4 regions of the Paenarthrobacter sp. PAE-2 genome follow, and region 4 is predicted to be linked to each of the others. Evidence: riboswitches for the same ligand, from Rfam matches in the RefSeq annotation. Region 4 holds a riboswitch; each other region holds the start of a gene.
What was found. A riboswitch is a leader RNA that binds a small molecule or an ion and turns the genes downstream of it on or off. The one in region 4 is predicted to bind cyclic di-AMP.
Positions count from the first base shown of each region.

Region 1: linked by a shared signal. The riboswitch ahead of OCL88_RS14310 (M23 family metallopeptidase) and the one ahead of OCL88_RS12610 (M23 family metallopeptidase) in region 4 are both predicted to bind cyclic di-AMP.
Region 2: linked by a shared signal. The riboswitch ahead of OCL88_RS15645 (NlpC/P60 family protein) and the one ahead of OCL88_RS12610 (M23 family metallopeptidase) in region 4 are both predicted to bind cyclic di-AMP.
Region 3: linked by a shared signal. The riboswitch ahead of OCL88_RS12260 (NlpC/P60 family protein) and the one ahead of OCL88_RS12610 (M23 family metallopeptidase) in region 4 are both predicted to bind cyclic di-AMP.

Region 1 covers NZ_JAPDNV010000023.1:29,301-36,816, reverse strand. Annotated here, with positions in the region: gene OCL88_RS14330 (NTP transferase domain-containing protein) at 1-614, opposite strand, end outside; gene OCL88_RS14325 (HNH endonuclease) at 676-1,176, opposite strand; gene OCL88_RS14320 (NlpC/P60 family protein) at 1,398-2,186, opposite strand; gene OCL88_RS14315 (C40 family peptidase) at 2,281-3,024, opposite strand; cyclic di-AMP (ydaO/yuaA leader) riboswitch at 3,029-3,195, opposite strand; gene OCL88_RS14310 (M23 family metallopeptidase) at 3,335-4,165, opposite strand; cyclic di-AMP (ydaO/yuaA leader) riboswitch at 4,170-4,413, opposite strand; gene OCL88_RS14305 (metal-dependent transcriptional regulator) at 4,643-5,338, opposite strand; gene serC (phosphoserine transaminase) at 5,676-6,806, shown strand; gene OCL88_RS14295 (DUF3027 domain-containing protein) at 6,879-7,516, opposite strand, start outside.
Region 2 covers NZ_JAPDNV010000028.1:31,523-39,038, forward strand. Annotated here, with positions in the region: gene OCL88_RS15615 (NAD-glutamate dehydrogenase) at 1-1,117, opposite strand, end outside; gene OCL88_RS15620 (putative quinol monooxygenase) at 1,303-1,581, opposite strand; gene OCL88_RS15625 (hypothetical protein) at 1,742-2,251, opposite strand; gene hutG (formimidoylglutamase) at 2,317-3,264, opposite strand; gene OCL88_RS15635 (NCS2 family permease) at 3,340-4,782, opposite strand; gene OCL88_RS15640 (copper resistance protein CopC) at 4,896-5,534, shown strand; cyclic di-AMP (ydaO/yuaA leader) riboswitch at 5,714-5,876, shown strand; gene OCL88_RS15645 (NlpC/P60 family protein) at 5,880-6,668, shown strand; gene OCL88_RS15650 (FAD-dependent monooxygenase) at 6,821-7,429, opposite strand.
Region 3 covers NZ_JAPDNV010000017.1:28,730-36,245, forward strand. Annotated here, with positions in the region: gene OCL88_RS12220 (hypothetical protein) at 1-77, opposite strand, end outside; gene OCL88_RS12225 (methyltransferase family protein) at 119-787, opposite strand; gene OCL88_RS12230 (DUF2933 domain-containing protein) at 777-1,058, opposite strand; gene OCL88_RS12235 (hypothetical protein) at 1,122-1,553, opposite strand; gene OCL88_RS12240 (universal stress protein) at 1,600-2,052, opposite strand; gene OCL88_RS12245 (metal-sensitive transcriptional regulator) at 2,256-2,576, shown strand; gene OCL88_RS12250 (heavy-metal-associated domain-containing protein) at 2,596-2,820, shown strand; gene OCL88_RS12255 (heavy metal translocating P-type ATPase) at 2,823-5,102, shown strand; gene OCL88_RS12260 (NlpC/P60 family protein) at 5,195-5,968, opposite strand; cyclic di-AMP (ydaO/yuaA leader) riboswitch at 5,972-6,169, opposite strand; gene OCL88_RS12265 (heavy-metal-associated domain-containing protein) at 6,412-6,726, shown strand; gene OCL88_RS12270 (hypothetical protein) at 6,959-7,429, shown strand.
Region 4 covers NZ_JAPDNV010000018.1:33,719-41,234, reverse strand. Annotated here, with positions in the region: gene OCL88_RS12635 (cytochrome c oxidase assembly protein) at 1-442, opposite strand, end outside; gene OCL88_RS12630 (ArsR/SmtB family transcription factor) at 642-1,067, shown strand; gene OCL88_RS12625 (cytochrome c oxidase assembly protein) at 1,110-2,078, shown strand; gene OCL88_RS12620 (cytochrome c biogenesis protein ResB) at 2,075-3,694, shown strand; gene OCL88_RS12615 (SURF1 family protein) at 3,691-4,536, shown strand; cyclic di-AMP (ydaO/yuaA leader) riboswitch at 4,727-4,925, shown strand; gene OCL88_RS12610 (M23 family metallopeptidase) at 4,930-5,724, shown strand; gene OCL88_RS12605 (TrkH family potassium uptake protein) at 5,755-7,185, opposite strand; gene OCL88_RS12600 (vitamin K epoxide reductase family protein) at 7,269-7,516, opposite strand, start outside.

The DNA of each region.
Region 1 (7,516 bases), on a different contig from region 4:
TCCTGGCTCTTCACGTCCGCCTCCTGCTGTTTGTCTATGCCCAGTACCGCGGCGTCCGCCCACGTGTCCACATCATCCGTGGAACCGCTGGGAACAGGCACCGCCATCACCTTCAGCCTAGCAAGCAGGCGGAACACTGAAGAGTTCGTTAACCCTCCCTCGCCCGATGCCAGGGCCACTTCCCTTTCCATCGCCCGTGTGCTGTAGATCCCCAGCAACGGCTGCTTGCGCCCGTCCGGGGACACGGCCATGGCACCTTCGGTCTCCGGCGTGGCAATCAGCGCAGCCAACAACGCTTGCACACCGCGGGAGGCATGCGGCATGTCGCACGCGAGGACCAGGGTCCAAGGGGCGGCCCCTCGATCCGCAAGGGCAGCCAGTCCTACGGCAATCGCCGCAGCAGGACCGGCGAATACAGGTTCCTCGCGTGCAGTCAGCACGCCGGGCGGCAAGGTGCCGGGATCGGGGCCGACCACCACGGTTGCCGCAGCACCCCGGGCTGCGTCCAGGGCATGCGAAAGCAGGGTGGCGCCGTCGTAGGTCAGCGAAGGTTTGGGCACACCGCCAAGGCGGGTGGCCCTGCCACCCGCCAAGATCACTGCGTTGAACTCCATCCGCCCAGATTACCGGTGCCGCACAGGATTACCGGTGCCGCATAGGGCGGACGCACATCAATCAGGCAGCGGATTCCGGCAAGAGGAACGGATCCCAGTCCGGCGCAGGCTTCTCGAGTTCTTTGATCTGCCACATGGTTCCGGAGGGAACGCCGGGTGTGAAACGGAGTTTCCAACCCATCTCTGCCGGCGTGTGGTCGCTCTTGGCGTTATTGCATTTCAAGCACGCCGCAACCAGGTTTTCCCAGGAATCCGCGCCGCCCCTGGATTTGGGGTGGACGTGGTCTATGGTGTGGGCTGTCTTACCGCAGTAGGCGCAGCGGTGGCCGTCGCGGCGGAGAACTCCGCGCCGGCTGACGGCCGTGATCCTGGTGTACCGCGGCCGGATGTAGCGATTGAGGAGGATCACGGACGGGCGTCCCAGAATCTCCTGCGGCCCGACGACAGGTTCGCCGCCTTCGGCCACTACGCTTGCTTTTCCGGTGAGCACAAGGACCAGCGCCCGGCGGAAGGTAACTACCGCCAGCGGTTCATATCCAGCATTCAGAACGAGTGTGCGCATGCACGTACCTCTTAACGGCCGCACCCGCCAGGGGCACGAGGGCCGGCTGCCCTCTGCATGTACGGGCTGTGGATCGACACCATAAGAGTAAGCACTTATATGCCATATCAACGAATTATCAGTGGAATTAGCTTGTGATGTCGCCCACAGACTCCGGCCTTGCCCCTTAAGACGGAAATACCCCGCAGGTGAGACCTGCGGGGTATTTCCTCAAAGTTCGATCAGCCGTTGACCCGGATGAACACCGGACCGGAGCCGACGTTGACGCTGAACAGAGCAGTGGTGGATCCGTTCCATCCGCCATGCACTGCCATGCCGTTGCCGACGTAGACGGCGATGTGGGCCTGTCCGGCCAGGCCACCGTTGGCGTAGTAGGCGAGGTCGCCCGGCTGGGCTTCCGCTGCGCTGACCGTACGTCCAAGGGAAAGGTAACCCGCAGGCCAGTCATGGAAGTTGATACCCACGGCTGCGAGGGAGTTGGTGACCAACATGGTGCAGTCCTGGGTCACGCCGAGCTGGGCGTAGGCTGCAGCGGCAATGGCCGCACCGAGGCCACTGGAAGCAGCCGGAGCCTTTGCTGCCGGTGCAGCGTTGCTGACTGCCACGGTTGCGCCGCCAGCAGCGTTGGAAGCTGAGGCAGTGGCTTCCTGTGCGGAGCTCTTCGCTTCAGCCTTGGCCGGGGCTTTCTCCACGACGGGCGCGGGCGCCTCGACCGTGGTGACAACCGGGCTCTCGTAGGAGATGGCAACGGTGGAGTCAGCGGCGATGGTGGACTGCACGACGGACTGGATGTCCAGGGAGGTGGTTGAGGTGGACTCGCGATCCACATTGGTATCCGCCGCATTGGCAGCAACGCCACTGGTCAGGACCAAGCCCGAAGCCGCGGCGATGACGGCTGCCTGGCGGCCGACGCCACCGGCGTTCACCGAAACTGCCTTTGCAATCACGGCAAGTGAGCTGGTCTTGGGAGCCTCGGCCCGGTGCCGCGCAACCTTGTTTGCACTGGTCATGATGATCTCTTTTCGTTTCCGCGTGCTGCGGGGAAGCACGCGGGTCATGGGCAGGCCAGCACCCGGGGGGCGCGCTGGCTTACCTGGACGGTTTTTAGCGCAGGGTGAAGAAGGAGGAGGTTCCGGTAGAAGCTACCGAGTGAAGCAGCGTGCCCTGGCTGGGGTTCAGGGCGCTGACCATCATGCCGTTGCCGACGTAAATGCCAACGTGGGCACCGCCGTTCTGCATGACGAGGTCGCCGGGAGCGGGAGTGCTGGTGGGCTTCATGGCGGTCCATGCATTGACGCGGGGGATGCTGATGCCGGCCTGCGCGTAAACCCACTGGGTGAAGCCGGAGCAGTCCCAACCGTTGGGGGTGGTGCCGCCCCAGACGTACGGGTGGCCGATGCCGGTGTACGCGATTGCTGCGAGGCCCGAAGCCGCGGCGCTGGCTGCGGAATCCTTGGAGCCGGCGGACTTGGCGGTGACTGCGCCCTCGCCCTGGCCGGCATTCTGGTTGCCGTTCGCCTGGGAGCGCTGCGTGGTCTGGGAAGCGCGCTGGATCTTGGGGGCTTCCTTGGTAACCACAACGGGGCTCTCAAAGGAAACAGTGGCGGTTGGTTCCGCCGTGACGACGGCGGTAGTCACCAGCTGCTGTGCGCTGGACTCAGCCTTGGAAACGTCAGTATCCGCTGCCTGGGCAGGAAGGCCGACGCTGAGGACCAAGCCCGATGCTGCTGCAAGGACTGCGGCCTGGCGGCCGACGGTTCCGGCATTCGCTGAAACAGCTTTGGAAAGAGTGTTCAACGGGGTAACCGTCTGGGCGCGGTGGCGCGCAGAAGTAGTGCGTGATGACACGAAGGTAGCCTCTCCCAATGCCTGCGAGGTGAGCTGTCGGATTCGGATGGGAGTCATCCGGCCACACGCCGTTGGAAGCGTTTGTGACTTAACCCCAAGGCCCTCTTTCGAAGACCAAAATTGGTTCCCCCGCCCCTGCCAGACGAATTATGCGAACGGACCTTGAGTGGTGGCAGAGCTAGGCAATCCACCCAAGTGCATCGGCCCCCTAAAAAGCCGATGCGCTTTGTACGGTACAACAGTTGAACGCAAATGTCACATTCAGATCACGGGGCGTGTCAAGAATGCGAGAGACGACCATCAACTCGGGTTAGAGCCAGCCCATGGGGTCGACGACTTCGCCGTTGACCTGGACTTCGAAGTGGAGGTGGCAGCCGGTGGAAGCGCCCGTGGTGCCGCTCAAGGCAACGGTGTCTCCGCGATTCACGGTGTCGCCGACCTTGACGTTGAATGACGACAAGTGGTTGTAGGTGGTTTCCAGGCCGTTGCCATGGTCCACCACCACGCGGTTGCCTCCACCGTATTCGTGCCAGCCCGCAAAGGTGACCTTGCCCGCCGCAGCAGCGTGGACTGCCGTGCCGCACTGGGCCACGAAGTCCTGGCCGCGATGGAAATCGCCGCTGCCGCCTGTCAGCGGGCTGATGCGGTAGCCGAACGGTGATGCGGTGCTGAGGGTGTCCAACGGGCTGGCCATGGTGCCCTTGGAGGAGCTGGCCTGGATGCTTCCCACGGACTGGGCGCTCAGCAACTGCTTGAGCTTGCCGTCGGGATCCGCCTTGGTTGCCACCGCGGCGCGGCTGAAGTCGATCTTGGCGGACGCTTCCGCGGAGACCTCTGGCTGGCTCCCGCCGCCCACAGCCAGTGCGGCCTCAGTCTGCCCGGACTCGGACGTGGCCATGACGGGACTCGTTGCAGGCAGGCCGACAGTGAGCGCAAGACCGGTAGCAGCGAGTGCTACGCCGGCCTTCTGCCCTACACCACTGGCTGCTGCGAAATCGGCCACCTGGCGCATCGGGCTCTTACGGCGGCGCACCTGACGCTGGGTGTCGCGGGGCCGGATCTCCGATACTACGCGGGCTGGCCGCAGCTCAGTAGCGGGGCCGGTAGCGCGTCGACGGCCCCTGACGTTCTGCGAAGTCAAACTCTGTTCCTCTCTCAAAAGCCTGCGAAGTTAGCTGTCGGATTCGGATCAGAGAGTGCAAAGACCCGGCCCGCACGCAGCGCTCACGGCACACAGGTATCCCAGGAGGGAATTGCGTAAGTAAGGCACTGCTGCTGCGGACTTCACCCCAAGGCTGCTTCTCTAGGCAGCCGATTGTGGTTCCCCCGCCTCTGCCAGTAGATGTTTAACACCCCTGATCTGCTGGCAGAGCTCGGCTCCAGATCAGGTAACGCTTTGATATCGGCGCTAGTAGATAACTATAGGGGATTAAGGCCCGCGGTAATAAATTCGTTATCTACAGGGCGGTCGTTTTTTGCCCGCTCCCCTTATCACCTATCCGCGGAAACCGCAGGTCACACCGCCGCGCGGCGGCGTGACGTGAGATCAACCACGCCCATGGCAAGGCAAAGGCGCCCACATGGAGTGAACGCCTGCACCTGGCTGGCCTTTCGCTTGCTAGCCGACTGCCACGAATACGTGGGCAGCTACTTCCGGCGGCAGCTCGAGGGCCCCTTCAATCCCCGGCACCCGGACGGAGATATAGTCCCCCACGCGCTCCAGGGAAACGGCCGCACCCGGACGGATGCCGCCCTCGTCCAGCTGGGTCAGGAGTTCGGGCTCGACCTGGATGGGCTCGGCGAGCCGGCTCACCACAACGCGGGAGTCGTCAGCATAACCATCCATTGCCTGCAGGAGGTTGACGTCCGGGCGGAAGGGAGCTTGGACAGCGAGGCCGCCCAGGGCCTCCAGGCCGGGAATCGGGTTCCCGTACGGGGATTGCGTGGGATGCTCCAGCAGTTCATACAGCCTGCGTTCCACGCGTTCGCTCATCACGTGCTCCCAGCGGCACGCTTCGTCATGGACGTACGCCCAGTCCAGGCCTATGACGTCGGCAAGGAGGCGTTCAGCCAAGCGGTGCTTGCGCATCACTTCGGTGGCGCGCTTGCGGCCAACATCCGTGAGCTCCAGGTGCCGGTCATTGGACACCACCACCAGGCCGTCGCGCTCCATGCGTCCGATCGTTTGGGAGACCGTAGGACCGGAGTGGCGCAACCGCTCAGCGATGCGGGCGCGGAGAGCCACGATGTTTTCTTCTTCAAGTTCCAAAATGGTCCGAAGATACATCTCAGTGGTATCGATCAGATCCGTCATCCAGCTCAGCTCTCCTCGAACGCAGTTCTTGCGTAATGTCCACCGTACCGCGTCCGTAGAGGCTGCACGTCCCCCTGCGCCACCCTGTGAACGCGTACCCCAGCCTAGCTTATTTGGAATTACTCTTGATAATTTTCGAAGGGTCACAAAGGTTCCGGGTACCTTGCCTCCACCCCCTTGACGACGGGAACGCGCGCAACCACGTTCCACGTGGCGGACTATGACACCACCGGGTACGCGCACCCGCGCCTGTTCAGGCAGAATTGGGGGTGTCGAAGGGGCAGTTGATGCCACCTGCCACCTCCCCGTCTTTGACCGATACACATTGGAGCCACGCGTGAGCGACACCAGCATCACCATTCCCGCCGACCTGCTGCCCAAGGACGGAAGGTTCGGCGCCGGACCGTCCAAGGTCCGCCCGGAGCAGATCGAAGCCCTGTCCGCTGCATCGAAGACCATCCTTGGCACCTCCCACCGCCAGGCACCGGTCAAGAACCTCGTAGGCTCCGTTCGTGAGGGCCTCAGCCAGTTCTTCCGTGCTCCTGAAGGGTACGAGGTAGTCCTCGGCGTCGGTGGCTCAACGGCGTTCTGGGATGTCGCGGCTTTCGGCCTCGTGGAAAAGAAGGCCCAGCACCTGTCCTTCGGCGAGTTTGGCTCCAAGTTTGCAGCCGCCACCAACAAGGCTCCGTTCCTGGACGAGTCCTCCATCATCAAGTCCGAGCCCGGGACCCGCCCCGCTCCCGCTGCGGAAGCCGGCGTGGATGTATATGCGTGGCCGCAGAACGAGACGTCCACCGGTGTGGCTGCGCCGGTCAAGCGCGTTGCCGGCGCCGATGAGGGTTCCCTGGTGCTGGTGGACGCTACTTCCGCAGCTGGTGGCCTTGACGTGGATGTGGCTGAGTCGGACGTCTACTACTTCGCACCGCAGAAGAACTTCGCATCCGACGGCGGCCTGTGGCTCGGCCTCTTCTCCCCCGCGGCGCTTGAACGCGCTGCCCGCATCAAGGCAAGCGGCCGCTGGATTCCTGATTTCCTTGACGTGCAGACCGCCATCGACAACTCGAAGCTGAACCAGACATACAACACGCCTTCGCTTTCCACGCTGGTAACCCTGGATGCGCAGGTCCAGTGGCTCAACAGCAACGGCGGCCTTGACTTCGCCAGCAAGCGCACGGCAGATTCTGCCAGCCGCGTCTACTCGTGGGCAGAGTCCTCCGAATTCGCGACTCCGTTTGTTGCCAACCCCGAAGAGCGTTCCAACGTCATTGCCACCATCGACTTCGACGATTCGATCGATGCCGCGGCCATCGCCAAGGTGCTGCGCGCCAACGGCGTGGTTGACACCGAGCCCTACCGCAAGCTGGGCCGCAACCAGCTGCGGATCGCGACGTTCGTTGCGATCGAACCGGACGACGTCTCCGCCCTGCTCGCCAGCATTGACTACGTGGTGGGCGAGCTGAAGAAGTAGCCCCCACAAACAATCGGCGCCTGCCGGGAGAAGCTCCCGGCAGGCGCCGATTGTTTTTAAAGTCTTGGTGGATCAGGCTTCCGGGGAGTCTGCAGGCTCCTGCACGGCGTCCTCGGCGTCCGCGTCGGCATCGTCCGCGTCTTCGGCCGGTTCATTCCTGGAAGCCTCGGCTTCAGCTTCTTCCGCCTGCACGGCTTCTTCCGGGACTTCCCCGGCGGTCTCCTCGACCAATGGCGTCTCGTCTTCCGGCCGGACCCGCTTGGCCCACGGGACCCACTCGGGCGCGAGGATGGAGTCCTCCGAGGGCAGCAATCCCAGCTCGCTCACGGTCACAATCTTGGAACGCGAGTTCCGGGTGACCACCGCGTACCACTGCCACCCGCCATAGCCGGGCAGCTTGGATTCGAACAGGTGGGTGACAACGCGGTCGCCCTCCGATTTGGCCCCGATGTGGGCGCCAACCTCGCCGGGCTTCGCGATACCTTCCACGGCTGTCCGGGCCACGTCGACGGCGGCAGCCAGGAACGCGTCCGGCTTACCGGTGCGCCACACCGGAACTCCGGCGCGGGGTTTCGGCGCAGCACCCTTCCGCGCGGGGACTTCCCTGGCTGCCGGGCCGGCCCCGCTCGCAGGGGTCTCCCCGTTGGCAGGAGCCTCGGCAGCGGAGGCATCATCGGATGCGTTCCCGGCGGCCTGCGTATCCTGTGCGG
Region 2 (7,516 bases), on a different contig from region 4:
CCTGCAAGCGGAGGATCTCCCGGGCGTGCAGGGCCAACTGCGAGGCCTCTATGTGGAACAGCTCGTCCCGTGGGTAGGCGTCCATCACGGCCAGGAGTTCCTTGCCGTGATGCGATGAGGCCGGGTAGCCCAAAGTCCGCAACGCCTCGGACACGGTGTCCCGGATGACAGGGATGTCCAGCACCGGGTGGGCCGAGGAGCTGGGAGAGAACAAGCCCACGAAGGTGTGTTCCCGGGCGGCGGGCGTCCTTACCGTTACTTCATCGAGGTAGGCGTGGCGGAGGACCGTGGAACGTTTGGTGGACTTGGTGAGCGTCAGGAGTGGGCCCTGCACCGTGGTGGGACTGTTGGGGTCTCCGGGCTCGCGCAGGATCCCCAGGCCGCCGCTCTGCCCGGTCGATCCGGCGGAGCCGCCGGCCCGGGAGGTCGAAGCGCCGGAGCCGGCAGACCGGTAGCCTAGGAAGACGAGGTTTCCCGCGTCCAACCACCGAAGCAGCTGCTGTGCTTCACGGGAATCCTTCACTGCATCTTCGCCCGAGCCGGTACTTCCTTCCAGTTCCGCGAGTGTCCGCTCCAAACCTGCGTGCATGGCGTCGGCATCTTCCGCGGCGGCCTGCACATCCTTCAACACGGCATGTATCCGGGCAATCAGGAGTTCGGTGCCGTCCTCGTCCGCCAAACGCGGGATGTCCAGCGCCAGCCACGCTTCGGTGCGGTCGTCGTCGTGCGTTGCCGGGGAGGGCGCCACGCCGGTGGGCAATCCCGTGCGGTGCGGACCGCTGCGGATTCGGGTGAGCCGGTGCGTTGCAGGGTCCCGTTCGACGCGGAACACCGGGTGGACCAGGAGCCGGATGGACGAGGTGTCGCGGGCAAGCTCGGCCGTGACGGAGGGGAGAAGGTACGGCAGGTCATCCGCGACGATCGCCACCACGCTGGAATCGGTCTCGTGGAGGATGCCTACCAGGGCCTGCCCGGGTTCGCGGCGCTCGGCCAGTGTCCGATGGTAGCGGGCCCGCTCGAGGAGTGTCTCCGGAGTGTAATTGCGGACGTCGTCGTCCGATACGTGTTCGTAGTAGTCGGTCAGGAACCCATCGGCCGGCTCATTCCCGGGTGCCATGCTTTCATGATCGCCGCGGGATGGCAGTTAATGCCAGTGGCTACAGGGCGGTTTCTCCGCGACTGCGCATTAGGTCTGCCGTGGACTCTTCCGTTGGGCCCTGAGAGGAGCCATGTACGCGGAGGTCTGGCTTACGGGCGCCACGGGCCAAGGCCGTGTGCCGTACCAGTGATGCAGCGGACGGGCTATACGCCTTTGACCTCGTAGCGTCGCTCAATGTTTGCAGTTGCCCTTCCCCATTCGCTCTCAGCGACTCGTTGCTGGTGGGCACGAAACGACGCGGCGTCCTGGAACTCTTCATCGACCTGCCAGATCAGCGGGTTTTGGGTGGGGTTCACCTCGAAGGAAAGACATCCTGGCTCAGCGCGCGTCAGCTGGGTGTGCAGGGGTAGGTGCTGGACCACCACGGCGACTTGTTCCTGGTTCATGCAAACAAGCTGGCCGGTGAGGATGACATTGCTCATGACTCATCCTTGCATCTGCGGACACAGCATCAGGCATTAATCCGTTGAAGGATTCATCACCGGATCCGCGGAGAGGCCATAGCGGGCTTTTACCGCGATTGAGCGGGGCGAATCAAAGTTCATATCCCGCGGTTTCACCCCGCCGCAGGCTTTCGCCGGACTACGTGACATTTGCCGCGCGCTGCCCCGTATGGAAGGTGCGCCGATGCACGGTCCTCCCACCCAGCTTCGCCACGCCTGCGCCAATCAGCAACGTGAGAATGGCCGCGGCGGCGTGGGTGTAGAGCATCAGATCCGCCCCGTGGACGGCGCCGCCACCGGACGCTGCCGCAGGGAGATCCGCGGGGATCTGCCCCGTGCCGTGCAGGTGGTCCAGGGAACCGAGGCCAGGGAAGGAACCACCCAAGGCATCGAAGCCGAAGAACAGCACTTGCTGCGCCGCTCCGGAAATAAGCAGCAGCAAGATGGGGCCGTGGATCCAGTGCGTGATCAGTTGGGCCGCCAAGGCAGACAAAGCCACGAATCCCAGCAGGATGGGGATGGCCGGGGCGCTTCCACCGGAAACAACGTGGGCACCCAGACCCAGGGCAACGGCCACCGGTCCGGCCACCCAGGTCCACTTATTCCGGACAGTGCCCTTTCGCGGAACATCCACAGGAGTCGTGCTCATCGCCATCCTTCCCTCCACAAGGCTATGGGGATGATGTGCCCAACAAAAGGGTTAGCCAAACACAGTTAGCTCAGCAGCGTGTTCACCAGCCGAGCAGCGACCTTGGCGGTACGCCCATCAATGTCGAACTCAGGATTCAGCTCCGCCACATCAAGATGCACAAGCTTCCCGCTGGCGGCCACTTGTTTGCAGACGGCGCTGATCACCGGCAGCGGCACCCCGTACGCGGCCGGAGCGCTGACGCCGGGCGCCACCGCTGCGGGCATCACGTCAAGGTCGATCGTCAAGTAAAGGACGTCGATGCCCGCCAGGAAATCGGCCACGAACGTCTCCACGACCTCCGGCGCGCACGCCTCGTCCAACAAGTACTTCACGCCCAGCCGCTCCGCTGTGTCGAAGAGGGTCCGCGTGTTGTTGGGTTCGGAAATACCGACGACGGCGTACTGCAGTTCGCGGCCAGCGGCGGCTTCTTCCTGGGCCATTTGGAGGAACGGCGTTCCCGAGCTCGGGACGGGCTCGTCGCGCAGGTCAAAGTGGGCGTCAAGATTCAGCACACCCAGCCGTTTGCCGCGGAGCGCTTCGGCGCCGGCCACCCCCAGGTAGCTGGCGAACGCGGTTTCGTGGCCCCCGCCGAGCACAACCGTGAGGTTGCCGGCGTCGATCAGTCCGGAGACGGCACGTCCGGCGCGTGCCTGGCCGTCCTCCAGCTGGTCGCCCTCCACCACCACGTCACCGGCGTCGAACACTTCCCGGTCCAGGTGGAACGCCAGCGGACCCAGCGCCGCACGGATCGCGGCCGGAGCCGCGGCAGCACCCACCCGCCCCTTGTTGCGGCGAACCCCTGCGTCGCTGCAGAAGCCCAGTACGACGGCGGAGCGCACGCCGGCAGCGGCGGTCCCGGCAGCGTGGGGAGCCACAGCCTGCCACCAGCGACGGTGCTCAGGGCCGTCGCCGTCGAAGCGGCCGGTCCATGCGGTGGGGGTGACGTCTACGGCGGGGGCGCTGGTTTCCATGGTTTAAGCACACCGGACCCGGACTGCCAATGCCAGCAGTTCCGGGCCCGGAGTGTCTGAAATACCGGAATGGGGCTACTTCACCCCGAGCAGTTCCTCCACGGTGCCGATGCCGAAGAACAGCAGGAATGCCGCAGCCACGGCCCACATCAAGGGGTGTACCTCGCGGGCGCGGCCCTGGAACGTGCGGATCAGGACGTAGGAGATGAAGCCTGCGCCGAGGCCGTTGGCGATTGAGTAGGTGAACGGCATGAGGGCGATGGTCAGGAACGCCGGGATGCCGACGCCCCAGTCCTGCCAGTCAATCTTGCCCACCTGCGAAACCATCATGAAGCCCACCACAACAAGGGCGGGCGCAACAGCTTCAAACGGGACGAGGTTGATCAACGGCGTGAAGAACATGGCCACCAGGAACAGGACACCTGTGACGATCGAGGCAAGGCCGGTCCGGGCGCCCTCGCCAATGCCGGCGCCGGATTCGACGAAGATCTGGTTGGAGGACACCGAAGCTCCGCCGCCCACAATGGCGCCGAGCGCATCAACCTGGAGAACGCGGTCCACGTTGGGGATGTTGCCGTGCTCATCCACGGTTCCGGCCTCATTGGCCAGGCCCACCATGGTGCCCATGGCGTCGAAGAAGATGCTGAGCAGGATCACGAAGGCCAGCAGGGCGGCACCGATGAAGCCAAGGTGTTCGAAGGCGCCAAAGGGGTTGGCCTTGCCGATCAGGGAGAGGTCCGGAGCGCCCCACTCGGACACCTTGGGCGCCACGAGCGACCAGCCGCGGGGGTTGATGGTGGTGCCGTCGTTGCTCGGGCCGATGTGCAGGGTGAATTCAAGGATCGCAGCCAGCGCGGTGGAGACGATGATGCCGATCAGGATGGCACCGCGTACCTTGCGCACCACCAGCGCGATGGTGAGGACCAGGCCGACCGCGAACACCAGCGTCGGCCAGCCCAGGAGTTTGCCGTCCACGCCCAGGCCCAGCGGAACGGTGGTTCCGGCGGCGTCGGGGATGCGGCGTACGAAGCCGGCGTTGACCAGGCCGATCAGCGCAATGAAGAGACCGATGCCCACCACGATCGCGGTCTTGAGCGCCTCGGGGACGGCCTTGAAGACGGCGGTCCGGAATCCGGTGAGGACGAGGATCAGCATGGTCAGGCCGGAGAGGACCACCAGACCCATCATGTCCGGCCATGTCAGGCCCGGGTGCGAGGCAACAGTGACGGCCACAAACGCGTTGACGCCCAGGCCCGTGGCTACGGCAAAGGGATGCTTGGCCCAGGCACCCATGAGGATGGTCAGGATGCCTGCCACGAAGGCCGTGGTGGCGGCGACGGCCGTGAAGCCCAGCGATGCCCCGCTCGAGTCAGCCCCCGACAGGATGAGGGGGTTCAGGACCACGATGTAGCTCATGGCAAAGAAGGTCGCGAAGCCGCCACGGATTTCCCGCGAATATGTGGATCCACGTTCGGAGATCTTGAAGTAGCGGTCGATTGCAGAACCCTGTTTAAGCATGGATGTCTCCGGGGATCGTGTGAGTGTGCTCTCAAATCCTATGCCCGCCCGTGCGGGGAGACCTGACGATTCGCCTAGTCTGTAAGGAAGCCAACATTAGGAGAAACCGCCCCATGCGCACCATCCGACCGCTCCTGGCCGCCGTCGTTGCTGCCCTCGCCTTCGCCTCGGCGCTGCTTTCCGGGGCCGCCCCGGCATCGGCGCACGACGTCGCAGAATCCACGAGTCCGGCCAGCGGAGCCACGGTGGCGGAAGTTCCGGCGTCGGTCTCCGTCACGTTCAATAACCGGCCACTGGCTATTGGTTCGGGCATGTCGGTGACAGCGGGCGGGGAGAACTGGGCGGACGGCGCCGTGCAAATCATCGACAACCAGGCGGTCCAAAAACTGCGCCCCGGCGCTCCGGCGGGCCAGTACACGGTGGTTTGGCGCGTCGTCAGCTCCGATTCGCACCCCATCGAAGGCACCTTTACGTTCACGGCAACAGCAGGAAGCACGACGTCGGAGGGGGCCACCGCGGGAGCCTCGCCGTCCGCGTCGGGCCAGGCAGGTTCGGGCACGGTTCCGAGTGCGGGAACTGCGGCCCCCGGAACCCCCGTCAGCGAACCGGCTCCGGACGCCTCCCAGCCGTTCCCGTGGAGCATCGTGGCGTTTGCTGCATTAGCTGTTGCGCTCGTTATTTTCCTGGCCGTTACGGCCCGTCGGAAATTGGCTGCCTCCAATGATGCCGAGGGCGATAAATCCGCGGAATGACGGGGTTTTCTACATACCTGCGAAAATCTCGAAAGGGTTACTGCGACACGCTCGACGCGCACTTCTCGTTACTTAAATGTGACTTTGCCGTGATCATCGCGTACGGTAGTACCTGTGCCCGATCCGCATTCGGTGCACTTCCGGCCTGATTGCCTAGCTCTGCCGCAGGTCGGAATCCGTTCGCAGACATACCTACGGCAGAGACGGGGAACCCATTTTAGGCCGCCATTGAGCGCGCCTTGGGGTGAAGCCACGAAGCTTCCGCTGAACAGCGGTCGATAGTGGCCGGGTGACTCCCATCCGAATCCGACAGCTAACCTCGCAGGCATCGGGAGAGGCTTTTTCATGTCTTCACGCATTCTTCGCGGCCGTCGTAAGGCGGACAGCGTACGCCCCAATCCGTTCATCTCCATCTCCAAGGCAGTTGCCAGCAACGCTTCAGGCGCTGGCCGCCAGGCAGCCGTCATCGCTGCAGCTTCGGGTCTTGTCCTGACCGGTTCCATTGCTGCACACGCTGCCGAAACTCCGGCACAGGCTCCGGTCCAGCGGGACTCCAGCCCCGCCACGGTTGCTGAAACCGTTGCCGAAACCCCCAACAAGGTTGTCACTGCCGCAGCAACGGCCACAGTCAACTTCGAGCGTCCCGCTGTTGCTTCCGTAGCAGCACCGGTCATCGAAAAGCCGGCCCCTGTTGTTGAGGCTCCCAAGAAGGCAGCAGCCAAGGCTGCTGCAGCTCCTGCCGCTACCGCCACGGTTGCTGCTTCGGCACCTGCCGCTGCTGCTCCCGCAGCACCTGCCCCGGCACCCGCTGTTGGCGGCGTCAACGCAGCAATGGTTGCCTCGGCTTACGCCCAGATCGGTGTCATGCAGGACTGCACCGCCATGGTCGAAAAGGCCCTCGGCTCCGCAGGTATCCCGGTGGGCGACCTTGCACCCATGCAGTTCATGAACTACGGCAAGGTTGTCAGCGATCCCCAGCCCGGTGACATGATTGTCCAGTCCGGCCACGTTGCCATCTACATCGGCAATGGCCAGGCCATCTCCGGTGGCATCAACGGTAACCAGACCGGCATCCACCCGATCAGCTGGCTGACCGCAACCGGCCCGCTCACGTACGTCCGCGCCGGCGCATAAGCCTTACGCTTCACAAAAAGGCCGGCACCCCCGGAGGCTTTGTCCTCCCGGGGTGCCGGCCTTTTTGGTTTAAAGCTTTTTGGTCTAAGGCCACTGCTTCAAGGGCCCTGTTTCAGGGCTGCCTTGGTGGCGCTGTTGGGGTTGGCCCGGACTTAGGCGATCGCGAGGCCGGGCGCTGCGGGAAGTGCCACCTTCGAAGAGATGGCCTGTCCCACCGCCTTGGCCTGGCGGAGGACTTCCTTGGGGGTTGGCGTGATGAGTTCTCCCACTCCCACCAGATGCATGCCCACCGCGCGCATGGCGGCCACGAGGTTCTGACCAACGGCAATGCCCAGCTCGGCCAGCATTTTGCGCAGCTGGCTCTGTGCGCAACGCGTCACCACAACGTGGTCGGCAAGAAGAATGCCGTGGGCTGTGTGGACGGCCCACTGCCGAGGGGTTGCGAGGGGAGTTTCCGCAGCCGCGAGCAGGTCCAGCCGGACCGCCTTGGTGGTGTTGCGTACATCCAGGTGGTGACTGGCCGCGTAGTTCCGCAGGTGGCGGAGGATCTGGTTCCGTTCCAGCATGGAAGCGGGATCGGCAACCTCGCAACGTTGCAGCATGCCGGTATGCACGGAAGGACCCGTCTGCGCGAGTGGGCCGAAGCCGTCCACCACGATCGAACCCACGCCGTACCGGCTGAGTTCGCTGGCCACGGCGAGGCCTGAGAGTCCGGCTCCGATCACCACCGTGGTGGTTCGCTCCGTGGCGGAATCAGGCATGAGTGACACTGCGTGGTTCCTCCTTGACGTACGTGCCCAAAGGCAGAATTGGACGCTTCCGGTTCCCCAAACGGTCGCAAATAAATG
Region 3 (7,516 bases), on a different contig from region 4:
GGCAGATCGTTGAAGGCCGCTGCGCGCACAGTGATCAGCAGCTCGGCCTCTTCCTGTACCGCATTCTTTGCGGCCACAATCCGTCCCTTTCCCGTCCAAGCGGGTTACCTGGCAGCCATCATTTCTGCCGCAGGCTCCGCCTGCTGTCTGCCTCACGGCGGCCAAAGCGGGGAACGAAGCCAGGGACCTGCCGGCGGTAGGTGGCATAGGCATCGCCGAACTCGGCTTCCATCGCCCGCTCCTCCCGCCGGGCCAGGCGCAGGTAGACGATGACCAGCACCGGGAACATCAGCAGGGTCAACAGCGTGGGCCATTGCATCAAAAACCCAGCCATGATGATCAGGAACCCGGAGTACTGTGGGTGCCGTACCCTGGCATAGAGCCCCGTGGTGGCCAAACGGTGATCACGCTGGGCTGAGAACAACACCTGCCAGGACAGGTATAAAACGATGAACCCGGCAGCGATCAGCACGTTACTCAGAAGGTGCAACGGACTCAGATGGGGGTCCCCCTTCCAGCCGGTCAGGTCCTGCCACAAATGCCCGGAATTGTGGTCCAGGAGATTCCCGCCCGGCAACCGGTCCCCCAGCCACCCCGAGAGCAGGTAGACCGTCAGCGGAAAGCCGTACATCTCGGTGAACAGCGCAACGATGAACGCCGAAAATCCGCCAAGAGCACGCCAGTCCAATTTTGTCCTGGGCCGTACGAAGCTGAACGCGAAGACAATGAACACTGCCGAGTTAATGATCACCAAGACCCACAGGTCATATCCGTAGTCAGTGGACATGCCCGCCTCCGCCCTGTTCTTCCCGCCGTCCGCTACCGCCGTGGCCCGCGTGGCCGTGTCCCCCGTGCCCGCCATGCCCGCCGTGCATGAACAGGTGCATACCCATCATCAGCACCACCCAGAAGTAGGGCAGGGCGTCCAGGACATGCACCCAATGCGCAGAGATCAGGTAGAACGCGGCTGCGGCGATAGCGATGGTAAGCGCAGCCTGCACCCAGGGCGGGAAGTGCTGGCCGGTGTTAAGAGCCCGCTGGTGGTCGAGTTTGCTCATGTCCCTAGTCTCAGCGGCCTGCCGGAGGCTGAGGTAGGGCCAAACGGCCCAACAGTCGGGACTTTAGTGCCCTGAGTGGTCGCTGTGGTTCACCGTCGGCTCGGGGGCGGGGTTGGTGTCCCCGGCCGTGCCGCTAATGGCGGGGCCGATTACAAAGGCGGACAGACTAAACATGGCCGCGAAGACCACAAACCCCAGGGCGGGGGCGACCCATGTGCCAAACTTCCGGTACAGCCGTACGAGCATGGGGATGGACGCTACGAATCCCAGCGCACCGAACAGGGCGGTCCCTCCGGTACCCGCCACCAGCGCTGTCCCGGTCAGCAGGCCAACATGGTGCAGCACGTGTGGCACCAGACCCATCACCAAGCCCAATACAGCGGTCACCGTGTGCCAGAGCCCCTGGAGCCGTCCCTTGAGGCCCTGGGCCGGCCGCTCCGTCCTGTTCAGCGGACCCCGTCCGCCGTGGATATGGGAAGAGTGGTTCGCGGTCATGACAAAGTCCGCCCGTGAGAGCCGCCGGGGGCGGCGAGGGGATTTCTCATTCGAAGATACCGGCCCGGGTCTTGGTCCGCACGACCAACACCGGACAGGGCGAGTGATGGAGGACCTGCGTCGAAACTGAACCGAGCAACAGCCCGGTGAAGCCGCCAAAACCTCGGGAACCGACCACCAGCAAGTCTGCGTCCTCGGCTGCCCTCAGCAGCACGGTCGCCGCAGGGCCCTGCACAATATCGCCGGTGACCGGCACTGCCCCGCTCTCCACCCCTTTCACGGCCTCGTTCTGAAGCCTGCGGGCCGCCTGCGGAAAGATGTCCGGGTCGTGGACCAGGCCTTCCATTCCCACCGTCACGGGCGGGAACTCCCACGCGGTCACAACCCTAACCTGGCCTCCCCGCAGCCGGGCCTCCGTCACAGCCCACTCCAGCGCCAAACGCGAAACCGCCGAACCGTCAACGCCGGCAACGATCCGGAATCCTTCCGCCCCAACCATCAAGCCTCTCCTTCTCCACGCTCCACCAGTGCCGACAGTGTGTCCCGGGAAAGCCCTCGTCTGCAAGGGCGGAAAGTCCCTTCCCGGCTGTGGCCAGCGCCCGGCGCCAAAATGGCAAACCAGCGATTTATACCCCTGGGGGGTACTTGACGCAGTACCCCCCAGGGGTATAGTTTTAGTTTTGTCGCTGAGAGGAATTTTCGATGACCCAGAACATTGACAGCGCTCCCTCCGCGGATCCGGCGGATTACGGGTACAGCAGCGAAAAAGAGGCTTACCTGCGGCGCCTGAAGCGCATTGAAGGCCAAGTGCGCGGAATTGCCCGGATGGTCGATGAAGACGCCTACTGCATCGACATTCTGACCCAGGTCGCGGCGGTGAACAAGGCGCTGCACGCGGTCAGCCTGGGCCTGCTCGAAGAACATATAGGACATTGCGTGGTGAACGCTGCCGCCGCCTCCGACGAGGCCGGCGAAGTAAAGGTCAAGGAAGCAACAGACGCCATCGGTCGCCTGCTGCGCTGACGACGAAGGAGAGACCGCCATGAGCGTGAAGACAACGATCAACATTTCCGGCATGCACTGCGGCCACTGCGTGGCGTCGGTGACCGAGGAATTGCAGGAGATCGACGGAGTTGCGGGCGCGGATGTGGCGCTGAATAAAGATGGCGTCTCGGTTGCCACCATCACCTCCGCGGCAAAGCTGGACCCCGAACAGATCGGCGCGGCGATAGCCGAAGCAGGCTACGCCGTCGTGGCTGGCGGGTAGGCATGGAGACCGAAATTCTTGCCCCAGGTAGCCGATTCCTCGAGCTCGACATCCGGGGCATGACCTGTGCGTCCTGCGTTTCCCGGGTCGAGCGGAAACTGGGCAAGCTCGAAGGCGTCGACGCCACGGTGAATCTGCCCCTCGAGTCTGCCCGAGTGATCGTCCCGGACACCATCTCCGACCAGCAGATCATCGACACCGTCACTGCCGCCGGATACTCGGCCGCGCTCAAGACCGAACACAGCGCCCCGGAAAACCGGCCGGCCGACATCGAGCCGGCCCAGCAAACCGGGGCCGCCGGGGACGAGTCGGCCGCGGCAAGGGCAGCGGCCGGCAGGAGCCTGCGGCCCCGCCTCTACGTGGCAGCCCTCCTGACCCTCCCGGTCCTGGTGATCTCCATGGTCCCGGCCGCGCAGTTCCCTCACTGGGGCTGGGCAGCCCTGGTCCTCAGCGCGCCGGTGATCAGCTGGGCCGCCTGGCCCTTCCACCGGGCGGCAGCCATCAACGCCCGGCACCTCGCCTCCACCATGGACACCCTGGTATCCATCGGCGTCAGCGCCGCCTTCCTTTTTTCGGCATGGCAGCTTCTGGCCGATCCCTTCATGACCGCACATCCCGGCATGAACATGAGCGTCCACGCACTGTACTTCGAAGTCGCAGCCGTCGTCACAACCTTCCTGCTGCTGGGACGGTATCTGGAAGCCAACGCCAAACAGCGTGCAGGCGACGCCCTGCGCGCGCTGTTGAACCTGGGCGCCAAGGAAGCCACTGTGATCCGGAACGGGGCAGAGTCCCGGGTCCCCGTTGACGGGCTCGTCCCAGGCGACGTGTTCCTCGTCCGACCGGGAGAAAAAATCCCCACCGACGGGTACGTCGTGGAGGGCCGGAGCGCCGTTGATACCTCCCTTATCACCGGTGAAGCCCTGCCTGTCGAGGTCGGCGTGGACGACACGGTGATCGGGGCAACGATCAACACCAACGGTCGGCTGCTGGTCAAAGCCACCCGTGTCGGCAGCGAAACGACTCTTGCCCAGATGGGTCGGCTTGTCAGCCAGGCCCAGAGCGGCAAGGCTGCGATCGCCCGGCTGGCCGACCGGATCAGCGCCGTCTTCGTCCCGGTTGTGCTGGGAATTTCCGCAGCCACCTTCGCCGGATGGTTCTTTGCCACCGGCAATCTGCAGGAGGCCTTCACCGCCGCAGTGGCCGTGCTCGTCATCGCGTGCCCGTGCGCGTTGGGGCTTGCAACACCGACAGCACTGCTGACCGGAACGGGCCGGGGAGCGCAACTGGGCATCCTCATCAAGGGCCCGCAGGTCCTTGAAGACACACGGACCGTGGACACCATCGTGCTGGACAAAACCGGAACGGTCACCAGCGGCAAGCTGTCCGTGTCCGCTGTCCAAAGCCTGAGCGGGACCGGCAGGAACGAGCTGCTCGCCCTGGCCGGGGCAGTGGAAGCAGCAAGCGAACACCCCGTAGCGCACGCCATCGCCCGGGAAGCAAGGACGATAGCGCCGCTGCCAGCGGTAACCGACTTTGTCAGCGCCCCCGGCGGCGGTGTCCGCGGGACCGTTAACGGACACGAAGTCGTCGTCGGACGCTCGGGCTGGCTGCAGGACAACGGCATTAGCGAACCTGCCAGTGGCGGGCAGATGCTGCGGACGCTGGAAGACTCCGGCGCCACGGTGGTCTGGGTCGGCATCGACGCAGAACCGGCAGGACTAATCAGCCTCGCTGACACCGTCAAACCCGGTTCTGCCGCCGCGATCGCCCGGCTGAAGGACCTCGGACTGCGTCCCGTCCTGCTCACAGGCGATAACGCCTCGGCCGCGGGGGCCGTCGCCAAGCAGGTCGGGATCCCGGCCGAGGATGTGCTGGCCGGGATCTTGCCGGAAGGCAAGGTGGCCGCTGTGCGCCAGCTGCAGGGCGCCGGAGCGACAGTGGCCATGGCCGGCGATGGTGTGAATGACGCTGCAGCCCTGGCCCAGGCCGACCTGGGCATCGCCATGGGCAGCGGCACCGACGTGGCTATCGCGGCTGCAGATTTGACAGTCATGGGCAGCGACCTGGGGCAGGTCGCCCAAGCCATCGAGCTGTCCCGCCGCACGCTGGCCACGATCAAGACCAACCTGTTCTGGGCGTTCTTCTACAACGCCGTCGGCATCCCGGTCGCCGCGCTGGGGCTGCTCAACCCGATGATCGCAGGCGCTGCGATGGCCGCCAGCTCAATTCTGGTGGTTACCAATTCGTTGCGGCTGCGCCGCTTCGGGCGCCCGCAATGAGGGAGTAGCCCCCCTTGCGGCAGGGATGCTGAAGGCCGGCGATGCATTGCCCCCAAGGCAGTGCATCGCCGGCCTTCAGTGATCTATGCCCTCTACTTGCCGGCGCGGACGAATGTGACCGCACCCTTGGACGTCATCCAAGTCAGGGGGTGGACGGCGGTTTCGTTCTTGCCGTTCAAGCCGGAGCTGAGGACCTGGCCGTTGCCGACGTAGATCCCGACGTGGCCGGGCTGCATCACCATGTCACCAGGCTGCGGGTCGGTGACGACCGTTCCGTAATTCATGAACTGCATGGGGCCGAGGTCACCGACGGGGATACCCGCAGCGTTCAGGGCGTTCTCCACCAGTCGGGTGCAGTCCTGGATCATGCCGATCTGCGCGTAGGCGGAGGAAAGCATGATGGCATTGATGCCGCCGGCGGCCGGTGCTGCCACGGGGGCGGCAGCCGCAGGAGTAACCGTTACCTGGGCCTTCGCCGGCGCCGCCGCCGGGGTCACGGCAGGTGCAGCGGGCACCTTGGGTGCCTGGGCTGCGACCGGCTTGGGTGCTTCCACGACCGGAGCCGGGGTGGTTTCCACGACGGGACGCTCGAAAGAAATCCGCACTGTGGCGTCCGCGCTCAGCGGCGCCTCAACCTGGCTGGCGACTTCAAGCGTCGAAGCCGGCTCCGCGTCACGCTGGACCGGCGCCTCCGCCGCCTGGGCGGCAATGCCGCTGGTCAGGACAAGCCCGGAAGCTGCGGCAATAACAGCTGCTTGTCGGCCGGCCGCACCGGCATTTCCGGCTACAGACTTGGACAACACCGCAAGGGGACGGGTCTGGACAGGGACCGCGCGATGGCGGCCGTGTGCTTTGCGCACGGGCATGAAAAGGCCTCTCCCACTGCCTGCGAGGTTAGCTGTCGGATTCGGATGGGAGACACCCGGCCGGGACTGGTAGCCAAGGAACCAGGCACGGCTTCACCCCAAGACCTGCCCGAAGCAAGGCCACTGTTGGGTTCCCCGTCTCTGCCGGACGAAAGTTGCGAACGGATCCCGGGCGGCGGCAGAGTTAGGCAAGTCAGCTCGGGAGTGCCGCATTAGGAGAAACCGGCACGGCTCCGACCCTACGTCATAGCAGCAACATTTGTCACATTCCGGTAACGCCGCACGCCGCGCCGCCCCGAAGCCCCTTGCAACCTATACCCCATGGGGGTATACTTTTCGATGTTGTCAGTGAAGTGGTATGTCCCGGCCGGTGCACTGCACCGCCTCTCACAGCCGTTCAACCCCAGCGCCCATAAGTCCTTCGTCAAGGAATGGAAACTGACATGTGTGGAACTGAAATCCGTACCCAGCTGCCGCTTGCCTCATCGGCTACCGGGTGCAGCTGCTGCTCGACCCAAGCCTCCGCTGTCCCCTCCACAGCCGTAACCGGCGCCGTGGAATTCGCGGTGGAGGGTCTGACCTGCGGGCATTGCGTTCAGACCGTCGAGACGGCCGTCTCCTCCCTGGATGGGGTCGAATCGGCCACTGTCGAGCTGGTCCCCGGCGGCCGCTCGCGCCTGCTGGTAGGAGGCAGGGCAGATGCGGCTGACGTGCGCGAGGCCGTCACGGCCGCCGGCTACACATTCGCCGACAACTAGGCATTTCTCCCGGACCTTCCTCCTTCCGGCCCCGGAAGGAGGAGCCGGTCTCGGGCGCGGCACGCCGGACAGGCCCGCCGCCTTAAACACCACCCCGTACCTCAACCGACGTGGGCGCAGTGAAACCGAATGCCGGGCGCGCACGTTGTACCAACACGGCAGGGACTGCCCTGCAGCGCATGCCCGGTAGGCTGGATGTGTCCTGCCCCTGGACTGAGAGGAGGAAGATGCCGTGACCGCAGCATGCCAGCGCCGCTTCACCGCCTTCCTCCTGAGTGCGGGGTTTCTCGTGGCTGCCTTGGCCATCATCGCCGGGATCTTCGGCATGCACGTCATGAACGGCGCCCATCACATGGGTCCCGGCCACAGCATGACGGCAGCCGGGGACGGCGCGGTCGTGCAGCTGCAGACCATGCCGGTCAGCCACTCTCACGAAACGGGGACCGATGCTGCTGCGGAGGCCCCCGCGGTAGTCACCGGTTCATCCTCGTCGGCCTGTGCCCCGGCTGGGTCCTGCCCGGAGATGACGGCCGGTGCGGCTGCCTGCGTCCTGGCTCCGGGAACCACCACTCTCGCCGCCCCGCTTCCGGGAACGGCCCCCTATGAGCTGCCGGATTTCCGTGTCGCCGCCGCAGCGACAAGCACCTATTCCTACTCACCGGACAGCCCCTCCCCCGGTGACCTCAGTATCAGCCGGACGTAAACCTTCCTCAGCGCCGTGCCCTGCACCAGCGCCCGTCCATCGGCAGCGACGAACGGCCCGCCTTTCACCGAGGCTGCCCACCTACCA
Region 4 (7,516 bases):
CGGCGATGTCCGAGAAGCTGAAAACCAGTACGGCCAGCGCCGACACGGTCCAGGCAAGGCTCGACACGGAGGCCAGGACCATGATCCGCGAGAAGGCCGGGTGTTCGGCTTCGGCCGACAGCTGCGCCGCCGACAGGTCCGGCCCGCGGGAGTCGGTGCAAAGGCCACGGCGGCGGCCCCGGGCCAGTGGTGGAACGATGAAGGCCGCGAAAATGAGGGCGCCAATCGTGGCCGCAGCGGCAACGTTCTGCATGGTCTGGGCCACGCCGTAACCCCAACGGACCAATGCCCCCGGATCACGGGTCTCCGCCGGGAGACTTCCCCTGCCATAGGCGGTCGCCAAGAGAACGACGATCACGGCAATCGCACCGGCCACCGCCAGCCAGCGCAATTTCGGCGAGACGGCGGCACTGCCGCCGGCGGCGGGGGCCTTCAAAGCCACGTTGAGTCCTTACTGGTGATCCGGGCCTGACCCCGCATCACTGAGCGGGGCCAAGTCGCACCGACACGGGTCCGGCACGATTCCAGATTATCTGTAGAGTTATTCAGACGTTTAATCGTACCGCTGCCCTGGTCCAGTCCGGCAGCGGCGGGATCGAAGGCAAATGCGAAGCATTAGCAGGTAGAGGTAGTCTTGATGAATGACCGGAACAATACAGGCAGCCCGCAGCACGCCCGCGCCGTCGGGCAGCGAATGCGCCGTCCGTCTGGTCGACGCCGACAAGGTCGAGGCCGTCCGGTCACGGATGCCCGAGGAATCCGACGTCACCGATCTCGCCGTGATCTTCGGACTCCTTTCGGATCCGGGCAGGGTCCGGATCCTCATCGCCCTGCTCGAAGGGGAGATGTGCGTGTGCGACCTGGCCGCAACCACCGGGCTGAGCGAATCCGGTGTCTCCCATGCGCTGCGCCTGCTGCGCGGACCGCGCGTCGTGCAGGTTCGCCGGGCCGGGCGCATGGCCTACTACTCCCTGGCCGACGCGCACGTACGCATGCTCCTGGACCTCGGCCTGACCCACGTCGGACACGCCGGCCAGGAGCGCCTCAAGGCCGTCAGCACCCAGTAGCCCCCACCCGGCGGCAGGTACCGGCCCGGCAGGAGTCCAGTCATGGATGACCCGGGAGTCGCCGGCCCCGTCTGGCTGCCATCACTGCCGCCCTCCCTGGGCGAATACCTTTCCCCCAACCTGCAACCTGTACCGCTGATCCCCGCGCTGACGTTGCTGGCAGCGCTCTTGTATCTGGCCGGGGCGATCAAGCTCTGGCGACAGGGACGGCACTGGCCGGTCGTACGCACCATTTCCTTCCTGTTCGGCTGCCTGGCCATCATCATCATCATGGGTGCCGGCATCGAAGGCTACGGCCTGCGGATGTTCTCCATCTTCATGTTCCAGCAACTGACACTCATGATGGCCGTCCCGCCATTGCTGGTCATCGGGTCGCCGGGAACGCTGCTGCTGCGCGCCACCCCGCACAACCGTCTGGGAACCCCGGTCCTGAAGATTGCCCTCTGGGGGCTGCGTTCCCGCTGGGGCAGGCTGGCCATCCACCCCGCCTTCATGGTGCCGTTGTTTTTGCTCAGCTTCTACGGCGTGTATTTCTCCGGGATCGCTGACCTGCTGCTGCCTAACTGGTACGGCCACGTGGGCCTGGAACTGCTCTTCCTTGCCTCCGGTATCCTGTTCACCGTCCCACTGATTTCTGCGGATCCGTTGCCCACCCGCCAGACACATTTCGGCAGGATGCTGGACATCTTCGCCGAAATGCCGTTACACGCCTTCTTCGGTGTCGTGATCATGATGGCCACCGCGCCCATGGTCCGTTTCTTCGCGAACCCGCCGGCCAGCTGGAACCTCGACGTCATGGCGGACCAGGGTCTGGCCGGCGGCCTGGCCTGGTCCTACGGGGAACTGCCCGGGGTGCTGTTGCTGATGTTCATCCTCGTGCGCTGGCAGCGCGAGGAGGCCCGGGGATGGGTCAAAGCCGACCGGAGCGCCGCGGTGGCAGGGGACCCGGACCTAGATGCCTACAACGAGTACCTGCGCCAGCTGGCCAACCGCCCGGTGCGCGAACGATGACGGCCCGCCAGTCTCCGGGACCCGTCCGGACCACAGAAACCCTGCCCGTCACGGCGCCGCTGGGCGCCAGGGGCATGCTGCGCTGGGCCTGGCGGCAGATGACCAGCATGCGAACGGCCCTGTTCCTGCTGCTCCTGCTGGCCATCGCCGCCGTCCCGGGATCGTTGTTTCCCCAACGCCCGGCCAACCCGGCCCTGGTGACCCGCTACATCAAAGACAACCCTGAATACGGTGAAATCCTCGACGCGCTGCAACTGTTCGACGTCTATGCCTCCGCCTGGTTCTCCGCCATCTACCTCCTGCTCTTCCTGTCGTTGATCGGTTGCGTTACCCCGCGGGCCAGGGCCCACTACAAGGCCCTGCGCTCACAACCACCGCGCACTCCCAATCGGCTCTCCCGGCTGCCCCACTACGGGACCCTCATCCTGCCCGCCGACGCCGCGGTTCCGGCGGCACAAGCGGTCACTGACGCCGCCAGGCTGCTCAAGGAGCGCGGCTACCGCGTCCACGTCCGCGACGCTGACGGGGACCTGCCCTCCGTGGGAGCCGAACGCGGTTACCTGAGGGAAGCCGGGAACCTGCTCTTCCACACCTCGTTGATCGGGGTGCTGGTCTGCGTCGCGATCGGTGGGATGTTCGGCTACCGCGGACAAAAAATCATTATCGAGGGCGGTACCTTCGTCAACACCCTGGTCAGCTACGATGCCTTCACCCCGGGGACCAATTTCGACGCCGCCACCCTTGCCCCGTTCGCCGTCACCCTGGAAAACTTCGATGTCCGCTTCGACCGTGAATCAACCAAACAGTTCGGCCAGCCGATTGACTTCACCGCCACCTTGACCACCAAGGACGGCGCGGAGGGCACAACGCGGCAGCAGATCCTGAAAGTCAACGAACCGGTCTATTTCGGCGCTACCGGAATGTTCCTGGTGGGCAACGGCTACGCACCCGTCGTCACCATCAAGGACGGCACCGGAAAGACCGCCTTCAGCGGCCCTGTGGTCTCCATCCCCAACGACGGCGTCTACACTTCCACCGTCGTGATCAAAGCCCCCGACGCGGCCCCCTCCCAGCTGGGGTTCGTCGGATTCTTTCTGCCCTCGGCGGTCACCAACGAGGCGGGCGTGGCCTACAGCTTCGATCCGGACCCGTTCAACCCCCAATTGAACCTGAATTCCTATTACGGAGACCTCGGGCTGGATACCGGGCAACCTCAAAACGTGTACAGCCTGGACGTGAAGAACCTGACCCAGCTCAACGGCCGCGACCTCCCCGCCAAAGGCATCACGCTGGGCCCCGGGGCCACCTATACGCTGCCCGAGGGCAAGGGAAGCATCAGCTTCGACGGCCTCAAGCGCTACATCGGCGTCGACGTCCGCAGCGACCCCGGCCAGGCAGGGGTTCTGGTGTTCTCCGGCCTCGCCGTGCTCGGACTGATCATCTCCCTGTACATCAACCGGCGCCGTGTCTGGGTCCGGGCCGGGAACACCGAGGATGGCAGGACCATGGTCGAATACGGCCTCCTGGCCCGTGGCGAGGACCACCGGCTGGCCCCGGAAGCAACAGCCATCCGCTCGCTGCTGACCCGGCACTGGGGACAGGAGGACGCCCCGTGAGTTACCGCTTTCTGCTGTCCTGGCGCTGGGCGGGATACCTCCTGGCCGCCGCGGCCTTCGCCGCGGCCTGCCTTGCCCTGGGAAACTGGCAAATGGACCGCCGGAACCAGGCGGTCGCGGAGATCCGCCGGGTCCAGGAGAACTACGACAAGCCACCGGTTCCCTTCGCTGAGGCCCGGGCACACTTCAACAATCCCGCACCCGATGCCAAATGGATGACCGTAGCCGTGGAAGGCCGCTACCTGCCCCGGGACCAGCGGATCATCCGCAACCGGCCCAACAATTCCGCGCCCGGCTACGAAGTCGTCGTTCCCTTCCGGCTCGCCACCGGCGAAACCATCGTCATCAACAGAGGGTGGCTGCCGATCGGGAACCAACGCCCCGGTTACCCGGACAGCGTGCCCGCCCCACCGGAAGGGCAGGTGGCTGCCGTGGTGAGGATCAAACCGGCCGAACCTGACCTGGGCCGTGACGCTCCCGCCGGCCAGCTGGCCAGCATCGACCTGGCCGGCTACCAGCAGGAAATCGGTTACCCCCTCATGACCGGTAGCTATGGCCTGATGGCCTCCGAATCCCCGCAGCCGGGAAACGTGCCGCAGCCCCTGGCCGCCCCGGCCGTGAAGGAAGGATCCAATCTTTCCTACGCCCTGCAATGGATCACCTTCGGGGTCCTGGCTTTCGTCGGCTTCGGCTACATGGCCCGGCAACACGCCCGCATCAGGGCCGAGGAACACGACCAAGCCGACGGTCAAGACCAGGGGGAAGTCCGCTCCACGCGGCCCCGGCGAGCCCGCCGGGGAGCCGAAGAGGAAGATGCCCTGCTGGACTCCCTGGGCCTTTGACCGGGACGCCGGACACGAAGGACTCGAGGGCCACCTCGACTGATCATCTGAAGATCCCTTCAGGTATGGTGGATCCCGAGCGAGGACACCCGGCCGGTCGTGACACGCCATGGAGTGCCCTGGTCACGGAATTGTAACGATCGGGCTTTGTCGCTACTATTGATTCAGGTTTTTCTGTAATAAAAGCCTTTGATGCCGCACGCTGAACCCCGCCGGTGGCATTGATCAACGATCTTTTTCCGCGGCGGGGGTGGAGGACCCAGAACCGGCAGCCAGTCTGCCTTGGGGTGAAGCCGTTCGTCGAAGGCCAGAGGGCACTCGATGCACGGCCGGGCTTGTTCCTTGGCCCGAACCCGACAGCTAACTTCGCAGGCGGATCGAAAGGATCCTTGCGTGGCATCTTCATCTCCCCATGGCCGCCGCCGGAAACCCACCACCGCCATCATGGCGTTGCCGGCCTCCCGGACCGCGGCCACCCGAACACCCCGCCACGCCTCAGCCAGCGGCATGACCTGGAGCCGGGGCAAACAGGTGACAGCCGCGACGACCCTGGGCGTGGCCACGGTCCTCACCGTCGCGCTGACCGCCGCCCACGCCAACCCGGCTCCCACCGCCACCACCGAACAGGTGGCAGCTTCCGCGGCAACGGCCGCGCCGGTGCAGGCCTCGGCGGGGGCCTCGATCAGTTTCGAACGCCCGGGCGTCACCACCAAGGCGGCCCCGCCCGCGAAGGCGCCGGTAGCGGCTGCCGGGGCTGTGGCTGCACCCAAGGCAGCCAGTACGTCCCCTGCTGCTTCCTCGGGCCGGCTCGGAGCGCCGTTGGCCAGCATGTCCATTGCGTCGCCGTTTGGCATCCGAACCAGCCCGATCACCGGAACCGGTGAACTTCACACGGGCCAGGATCTCGTCGCGGCCTGCCAAACCGCTGTGTTCGCTGCTGGCGCCGGGACTGTTGTGGAGGCCGGCTGGTCACCCTATGGCGGCGGAAACCGGATCGTGGTCGACCACGGCAACGGACTCAAAAGCACCTACAACCACCTGGCCGCCATCGAAACCGCGGTGGGCGCGACCGTCGGTGCGGGTCAACGGATCGCAGCGGCCGGGACCACCGGAAACTCCACCGGCTGCCACCTGCACTTTGAGGTCCTGCTCAACGGGCAGACCGTCAACCCCCAGGGATGGCTCTAACCCCTGGCTTCGGCGTCTGCCGTCAGGTTCTCAGCCAATGATGGGCCGCTCTTCCGGGTAGTGGAACAGTTGGCTGCGCTGGCGCAGAGCCAAACCCGCAGCAAGGGTGACCGTGCCCAACCGGCCGGCGAACATGAGGGCTGTGAGGACGTAAACGCCCGACGGCGGCAGCTCGGCACTGAGGTTGGTGCTCAGTCCCACGGTGGCAAAGGCGGAAATGGTTTCAAAGAGCACCCTGTCCAGTGAAGCGCCGCTGATGGAAAGCAACAAGAAAGCTGCAACGGAAACCAGGGTGGCTCCGGCAACGATGACCGAGATGGCCACCCGCATGGTGCCTTGGGGGATGGTGCGGCCGTAGACCTTGACGTCGGCGTCACCGCGGGCCTCGGCCACAATGGCGAGGAACATGACGGCAATGGTGGTCACTTTGATGCCACCGGCCGTGGAAGCGGAACCGCCGCCGGCGAACATGAGCGCATCCGTGAGCAGCATGGTGGTGGGCTCCAGCTGGTTCTGGTCCACCAGGTTGAACCCGCCGGACCGTGTCATCACGGAGGCGAACAGCGAATGGACAACCTTCTCGCCGGCCGGCATGGTGCCGATGGTCCGCACGTTGTCCCACTCCATCAAAGCCCAGAGGACCGTTCCGGCCAGCAGCAGGATGAAGGACACCTGGATGGTGAGCTTGGTGTGGAGGTTCCACTTCTTCCAGTTCAGGCCGTTCTGCTGGAGGACCATCACCACGGGAAAGCCGAGGCTGCCCAGGAACACTCCCAGCATGAGCGGGATGAGGATCCAGAGGTCTGTCTCGTAGGGGACAATGCCGTCCGAGTGGGGCGTGAAGCCGGCGTTGTTGAAGGAGGAAATCGAGTAGAACACCCCGTGCCAGACCGACTGCCAGAACGGTTCGCCCAGGAGCATGAACCGGGGAATCAGAGCCAGGGCAAGGGCGGCCTCGATCACCACGGACGTGACAATGACGATCCGCAGGAGGGTACCCACTTCACCGAGCCGGCCCGCGTTGTTCATGGCTTCCTGGGCAATGAGTTTGCCGCGGACGCCAAGCCGCTTGCTGACCATGAGGGCCAGCAGGGAGGCGAGGGTCAAGGTACCCAAACCACCCACGAAGATGCCTATGAGGATGACCAGTTGCCCGAAGAAGGACCAGTGCGTGGCTGTTGAGACGACGGTCAGGCCCGTGACGCAGACGCTTGACACTGCGGTGAACATGGCCTGGTGCAGGGGCGTGGCTTCACCCGATGCGGAGGAAGCCGGCAAGGACAGCAGGCCGGTAAAGAGCAGAATCACGAAAACGAAGACCGTGAACGCCAGACGGGCCGGGGACGTGTTCGCGATCGAGTCGACGAAATCACGCAGTCCGGTGAGGACGGTGGGCCGGTTGGGCCCTGGGACCGGCCGCGGTCCGGGACGGTGGTGATCCGGGCGTTGCTTCTGCTCCATGCGCCGTGGTCCTTGGTCGGGACGGACCCTGTCCGTCACAGGAGATTCCCTCGATGGCTGCCGCGCAGCGGGGGGTGGGGCTGCTAAAGGCCGGGGGTGCCCACGAAGACGTGGAGGAAGGCGAAGAAAATGCTCGCAGCGACGGCGACGTAGAGCAGAGCGGTCACGACCCAGCCCGATTCGCCGACGACGCGCGCCGCCCGGGCTGGGATGGTGATGATGCCGTGGGTGATGTTCCGTGCGGTGACCCAAACGAACAGCGGAATCATCACCGCCCAGACGACCATGCAGAACGGGCACAGGACGTGGATCGCGTACAGTGCCTGGGACC